3 regions of the Streptomyces fradiae ATCC 10745 genome follow, and region 2 is predicted to be linked to each of the others. Evidence: riboswitches for the same ligand, from Rfam matches in the RefSeq annotation. Region 2 holds a riboswitch; each other region holds the start of a gene.
The links. A riboswitch is a leader RNA that binds a small molecule or an ion and turns the genes downstream of it on or off. The one in region 2 is predicted to bind cyclic di-AMP.
Positions count from the first base shown of each region.

Region 1 (2,252 bases), 2.3 Mb from region 2:
GGACGAAAAACCGGATGGGCCGGGGCGTTCGGGGCGAACGCCCATGTTCCCTACCGGACGGTAACCGGCTTGAGCGGGCTCGCACTCATCCGGCGTGGGGGGATGTGCCCCGGTATGGGGCCCGGCCGGACGCCTCGGGCGGCCGGCCGACGGTGGCCGGGCGGCCATGGGGGGCGGTCGCCGGGCGGGCGGCCCCGGGGGGCGGGGCGGGCGGCCGCTCGGCCGGGAAGCGCGGCGCGGAGGAGGGGGAAGGCCCCGGGCCGTCGCGTACGGGGGATGCGCGACGGCCCGGGGCCGGACCGCGGAGGCGCCCCGGACCGGTCTCCCGGCCGCGGGGCGCGCCTGAGGTCAGCTCAGGTGGAGCTGCTGGCCCGGGTAGATGAGGTCGGCGTCCGCGACGATGTCCTTGTTGAGGTCGAACAGCTTCTTCCAGCCGCCCTTGACCTTCTCCGCCGCGGCGATGCTGCTGAGCGTGTCGCCGGCCTTCACCGCGTACTCGCCGTCGCCCTTCGCGACCTTCGCCCCGGTCGGCGTGGTCACGGTCTTCTTCGGCGCCGCCTTGGGCGCGGCCTTCGGCGTGGAGGGCTTCGGCGCGGACGGCGCGGCCTTCGGGGCCGTGCGCTGCTCGCTGCGCGTGGTGGGCTGCTCGGCCGCGCGCTCGGGGGCGGCGCCGCCGTACGGGGCGGAGGACAGGCCGACGCCGCAGCTCGGCCAGGCGCCCTTGCCCTGGCCCGCGAGGACCTTCTCGGCGATGGCTATCTGCTGGGACTTGCTGGCCTTGTCGGCCGTGGAGGCGTACTGCGTGCCGCCGTACGCGGCCCAGGTGGAGGCCGAGAACTGCAGGCCGCCGTAGTAGCCGTTGCCGGTGTTGATGGACCAGTTGCCGCCGGACTCGCACTGCGCGACGCGGTCCCACTCGGCGGCGGTCGCGGCGCCGGCGGGCGCGGCGCCCATCAGCGGGGCGGCGACGGCCACACCGGTGATGCCGGCGAACGCGGCGAGACGGACGGCCTTGGACGGGCGGCGGTGCTTGCCCTTGCCGGAATTCAGCATGGCGGATCTCCTCACCGACGCCTGCGAGGTGAGCTGTCGGGTTCGGGCCTGGTGAGTGCCCGGCCGCGCGCCGGGTGGCGCGCGGCTTCACCCCGAGCCGGTTCCGCTCGTCTCCCGACGACCGGGCCCGGCACCTACCTTGGGTCCCCCGCTCCTGCCTACGGCGCTCGAAGCGTCGACTGTTCCCGTCGTCCGGCGGCAGGATTCGGCGTTACCGGTCGAACGGGGCCCGCGTTGGCGAGCGGTATCGACGGTACGCACAGACCCGCGCGGAGATCAAAGTCAGACATCCCGGTCAATCCGCCCCTACGAGCCTCCCTCGTGAGGGTGTTTGCGCAGGTAGGGGCGGAAGCGGACCGATCGGGCGGCGTGAGGGCGCGAGTTGGAGTGAAGAGACTCTTGTCTCACTTCGAGGAAACGGACATTCAGCCCGTAACTACCCCTGATTCGCGCCCAGCTCCAGGCTCTGGCCAGGGCGGATGAGGTCGGGGTCGCTTCCGACGGTGCCGCGGTTCGACTCGTAGAGCGCCGGCCAGCCGCCGGGGACCTCGTGGGTGTCGGCGATGGACCAGAGGTTGTCGCCGGGCTGGACGGTGTACGTGCCGTCGGGGGCCAGGCCCTCGCCCGTACGTGCCGTTCCGTCACCACGTGAGGGGTGTCCACCGGTTTCGCGCGGCTCGGCCGGAACACCGGTTTCGCCCGACTCGCCGGATCCGCCCGGTACGGCCGGGGCGGCGCCGGCCTCCTCCTTGGCCGGCTCGCCGCGGTGCTTGCCGGTGCCGGGCGCGGGGGTGCCCGCGCCGTTCCCGGCCGCCGGCGCCTCGCCGGGGGCGGCGGGGCCGGTGGCGGGGCCGCCGGGAGCGGTCGGGCCGGCCGTCGCGTCGGGGGCGGCCGGGCCGCCGGACTCCGCCGGGTCCGCGCCCGGCTCCGCGGAGCCCTCGGCGCCCTCCGTGCCCGCGGGGGCCTCCTCCGGCGCGGCGGGCGCCCCTTCGCCGGCCTCCCCGCCGGTCTCCGCGTCGGCCCCCTTGCCGGTCTCCTTGCCCTTGCCCTTCTCCGCTCCGGTGCTCTCGGAGGGCTGGGGCACGGCGGTCGGGTCGGACTCGACCGGGGCCGAGCCCTCGTCGCCGCCGAGTCCCGCGATCGGGGCGCAGGTCTCCCACGCGGCGGAGCCCTGGGCGGCGTAGACCTTCTCCGCGACC
Region 1 covers NZ_CP023696.1:2,634,895-2,637,146, forward strand. Annotated here, with positions in the region: gene CP974_RS11645 (LysM peptidoglycan-binding domain-containing protein) at 349-1,053, opposite strand; cyclic di-AMP (ydaO/yuaA leader) riboswitch at 1,057-1,229, opposite strand; gene CP974_RS11650 (LysM peptidoglycan-binding domain-containing protein) at 1,490-2,252, opposite strand, start outside.
Region 1: linked by a shared signal. The riboswitch ahead of CP974_RS11645 (LysM peptidoglycan-binding domain-containing protein) and the one ahead of CP974_RS01475 (LysM peptidoglycan-binding domain-containing protein) in region 2 are both predicted to bind cyclic di-AMP.

Region 2 (2,252 bases):
GCGGTGTGGGCGCTCTCCAGCTGCGCCTTCGCCTTGGGGAAGTAGTGGAGCAGGACGTCGTGGGCGGCGGTCGCGGCGGCGGCCACGGACGAGGCGGAGCGGGGCCCGCGCCCGTCCCAGCGGTAGGGCTCGTAGCGGCCCTCGATGCCGACCACCGCGTTGTACATGCCCGCCGAGACGACGGCGTGCCAGACGGCCGTCTCCGACGAGTTGAGGTCGCCCTCCGGGTCCACGACCTCGCCCGTCAGGCGGGCCCAGTCGGCGATGACGGCGCCGGGCGCCGACACGGCGGGCTCCGCCTGCGCGACGGCCGCCGGGACCGCCGCCGCGGCTGCGGTCAGCCCCAGCAGCGCCGCGGCGGCGGCCAGGGCCCGGCGAGGCGACGTCCTCACTGATGTCTTCTGCACGTGTTCGTCCCTGTTCGTTGCGGTTGTCGATCCCTGCTGTCCACCCTCGGCGCCGGTGGGTGCGCCGCAACCGCTCCGGTCCGCGCGAGCGCCGTCCGGGCACCACGGCCACCCGAACGGAGCCGAAAGGCGGGTGATCTGTCCGATTGGATAGCCTTTAAGCCTTTTGGGCTCTTTGGTGGAGGGGGCGTCAATTCGGCGCGGTTTGCGGCGTGATGGTGGCGTCACGCTCCGCAGATGTGCTCCGTGACGTCGGTCACGGGCGCGCGGCGGCCATATTCCCCGGACGCCTTGCGGGCGCGAGGAATTCGCCCCCGGAGGCCGTCCCAATCGATCTTCGAATGGAATTCCCCGCCTTGTTCCCGCGGCCGTACGTCGTTTACGGTCACCGTCATTCCGGAGGGAACGCCGAATCCTGCCGCTCTCCGGACTCCGCCACTCACACATTCACGCTCGGCAGGAGCGGGGGAACCAGGTAAGTCGCCGCACCCGGCATCCGGGACGGCTAGGGGTGAAGTCGCGGGCGACCGCGGCCGGGCAGCTCCCGCCCGAACCCGACAGCTCACCTCGCAGGCGTCGGAGAGGACACGACCCATGCCCGCACCGGGTAAGCACGCACGCCGCAAGCTCAGCCGCCTCAGCCGTGGACTCGTCGTCGCGAGCACCGGCGGAGCCGCCCTCGCCCTGCCCCTGGCCGGCGCGGCCACCGCCGCCCCCGCCGCGGCCCCCGCCGTGGCCGTCGTCGCAGCTCAGGCGCCTGCCGCGGCCCCGGCCGCCGCGCCGGCCGCCCCCGCCACCTACACCGTGGCCCTCGGGGACACCCTGTCCGGCATCGCCACCGACCACGCGGTCGGCGGCGGCTGGAAGAAGCTGTACGAGGACAACAAGGCGGCCATCGGTGACGACCCGTCACTCATCCGGCCGGGCATCGAGCTGAGCGTGGCAGCGGCGGCCCGCCAGGCCGCCGCCCAGCCCGCGGCCGCCACCCCCGTCGCCGCCAAGGCGTACGCCGACAACCTCGACGGCTGGATCAGGGAATCCCTGGACATCATGGCCCGGCACGGAATTCCCGGCAGCTATGACGGAATTCACCGCAACATCATGCGCGAGTCCTCCGGAAATCCGCTCGCGATCAACAACTGGGACTCGAACGCCGCCGCCGGAACGCCCTCCAAGGGCCTCCTCCAGGTGATCGACCCCACCTTCCGCGCCTACCACGTACCGGGTACGTCCCTCGACCCGTACGACCCGGTCGCCAACATCACCGCCGCGTGCAACTACGCCGCCGACCGGTACGGCTCCATCGACAACGTCAACGGCCCGTACTGATCCGACGGTCCATCGGACCGGGCACCCGGCATCCCGCCGGGTGCCCGGTCGCGCGCGTGGCCCCCGGGCCCGCCCCGCCTCCCACGGCCCGTCAGGAGCACCCCGCCGGGCCGCTTCCCCCTTCCGCGCTCCGACGCCCGCCGTGCCCCCGCCCTCAGGCGCCGCACGAGCGGAGGAAGCGCCGGGTGCGCGCCGCGATCGGGAGCGGCCGGTCCGGCGGGCACGGGTACATGTCCTGCTCCACGACGGCGAACAGGTCCACACCCAGCCCCTGTGCCGCCGCCAGCACCGGCTCCAGCGCCGGAACCCCGTACGGCGGCTCGCACATCACCCCGCGCCGCACGGCTGGCCCGAACGGCACGCCGTCCGCGACGACCCCCGCCAGGACGGCCGGGTCCACCTGCTTGAGGTGCAGGTAGCCGACGCGCTCCCCGTACGTCTCGATCAGCTTCAGGCTGTCGCCGCCGCAGTAGGCGTAGTGCCCGGTGTCGAGGCAGAGCGCCACCAGGTCCGGGT
Region 2 covers NZ_CP023696.1:343,243-345,494, reverse strand. Annotated here, with positions in the region: gene CP974_RS01480 (vanadium-dependent haloperoxidase) at 1-392, opposite strand, end outside; cyclic di-AMP (ydaO/yuaA leader) riboswitch at 831-998, shown strand; gene CP974_RS01475 (LysM peptidoglycan-binding domain-containing protein) at 1,002-1,736, shown strand; gene CP974_RS01470 (sugar phosphate isomerase/epimerase family protein) at 1,891-2,252, opposite strand, start outside.

Region 3 (2,252 bases), 4.9 Mb from region 2:
GGACCGCGTCCTGCGCGAGGAGAAGGGCTACACGTACGGCGTCCGGGCCTTCGGCCAGGTCCTGCGGTCCCTGCCGGACGGGACGGGCGCGGCGATGCTCGCCATCAGCGGCTCCGTCGACACCCCCCACACCGGCCCCGCGCTGGACGACCTGTGGAAGGTGCTGCGCACCCTCGCGGCGGAGGGCCTGACCGACGCGGAGCGCGACGCCGCCGTGCACAACCTGGTGGGCGTGGCCCCGCTCCGGTACGAGACGGCGGCGTCCGTCGCCGACACGCTCGCCGACCAGGTCGAGCAGCACCTCCCGGACGACTTCCAGGCCCGGCTGTACCAGCGCCTGGACGCCACCGGCACGGTGGAGGCGACGGCGGCCGTCGTCAACGCCTTCCCGCCGGACCGCCTCGTCACGGTCCTCGTGGGCGACGCCGCCCGCATCAAGGATCCGGTCGAGGCGCTGGGCATCGGCGAAGTGACGGTCGTCACGGGCTGATTGACGGCCCTACGGCCACCGGGCGGCGCTCCACGCACGAAGCGGAACCCCGACATCCTCCGGATGTCGGGGTTCCGCTTTCATGTGGACGTATGTCCGTTTTGCTGAGGAGTCGTGTCGTCTGTTCTGTGGCGTGCGCTACAAAAAACCGTGTCCGTTTGGTGATTGAAAGATCAGCCGCTTAGCGTCTTATCCGCTGTCCGCCCCGCTGTACCGCCGCACCCGCGGCACCGGGCAGCGATCGCCGAATCCCCGTCAGGCGCGAGCCTGGGGAGCCGGGGACCCATGTCCCCTGGGGTGAATCGGACGCCTTCGCACCGCGCGGAGGGGCCCGTAGGAGACCTTCCTGCTCCGAACCCGTCAGCTAACCCGGTAGGCGAGAGGGAAGGAAAGGACACGTCCTCTTCATGGCGTTCACCCGTTCCACCGGGAAGCACCGTGCCCCGAGCCGTATGAGCCGCAGGAGCGCCCACGCCGCCGGCGCCGCCGCTCTCGCCACCTCCGGCGTCATCGGCACCCTCACCTCCCCGGCGTTCGCCGCGGACGCCGAGCGCGCCTCCTTCGAGGACGCCGGCGTGAAGCAGGCCATCGCCGGCTACGACCTGGCCGACCAGGTCGAGGACCAGGCCGCCGCCCAGGAGCTGGCCGCCGAGGTCGCCGAACGCCAGGCCATGGCCGAGATGGCCGCCGAGCGCCAGGCCGAGGCCCGTCTGGAGGCCGCCCGCGAGGCCGAGGAGCGCGCCTCCCGCGAGGCCGAGCGCAAGCGCCTCGACTCCTTCCAGTCGCCGGTGGCGGGCTCGTACGTCTCCACGTCCTACCGGTCGGGCGGCTCGCTGTGGTCCTCCGGCAGCCACTCGGGCGTCGACTTCCACGCCCCGTACGGCTCCTCCGTCGTCTCCGTGGGCCGCGGCACCGTCGTCGAGGCCGGCTGGGGCGGCGCGTACGGCAACAACGTGGTGATCCGGATGCACGACGGCACGTACACGCAGTACGGCCACCTCGCCTCGATCGGCGTCTCGGTCGGCCAGGAGGTCATGCCGGGCCAGCAGATCGGCGTCTCCGGCTCGACCGGCAACTCCACGGGCCCGCACCTCCACTTCGAGGCGCGCACCACCGCGGAGTACGGCTCCGACATCGACCCCGTCTCCTACCTCCGGGCGCGCGGCGTCAACGTCTGACCCGTCCCGTCCCGCTCCGCGAAGGCCCCGGCTCCCCGACCGAGCCGGGGCCTTCGCCGTGCCCGCGGCGCCGGCACCCCCGGCGCTCCGCGCCGGCCTCCGGGGCCGGTCGTCCGTCGCGAACCGGTCGGCCGAAAAGCATCATGAATTCCGGCCCGCTATCGGCAGAAACCCGTCACTGCAATAGAGTCACGGGAAACGGCGCCGGACAATTCGGCGACGCGGCGGAACAGCGCTTGCGGAACGGCGCGAGCGGGACTGTGGGCGGAGTGAATCGGAGGTTCGGTATGCGCGTACCCGCGCAGTCGGTGTGCACGGCGATCCGGGCGGACATCGTCTCCGGGGTGCTGGCGCGCGGCAGCCGCCTCACCGAGGAGCACCTGGCCCGCCGCTACGGGGTCTCCCGCGTCCCGGTCCGCGAGGCGCTGCGCACCCTGGAGTCGGAGGGCTTCGTCGTCTCGCGCCGCCACGTCGGCGCCTGCGTCGCCGAGCCGACCGAGCGGGACGCCGCCGATCTGCTGGAGATGCGGGCCCTGCTGGAGCCGCTGGGAGCCGCCCGCGCCGCGCAGCGCCGTACCGAGGCC
Region 3 covers NZ_CP023696.1:5,230,326-5,232,577, forward strand. Annotated here, with positions in the region: gene CP974_RS23290 (M16 family metallopeptidase) at 1-490, shown strand, start outside; cyclic di-AMP (ydaO/yuaA leader) riboswitch at 723-884, shown strand; gene CP974_RS23295 (M23 family metallopeptidase) at 898-1,668, shown strand; gene CP974_RS23300 (GntR family transcriptional regulator) at 1,956-2,252, shown strand, end outside.
Region 3: linked by a shared signal. The riboswitch ahead of CP974_RS23295 (M23 family metallopeptidase) and the one ahead of CP974_RS01475 (LysM peptidoglycan-binding domain-containing protein) in region 2 are both predicted to bind cyclic di-AMP.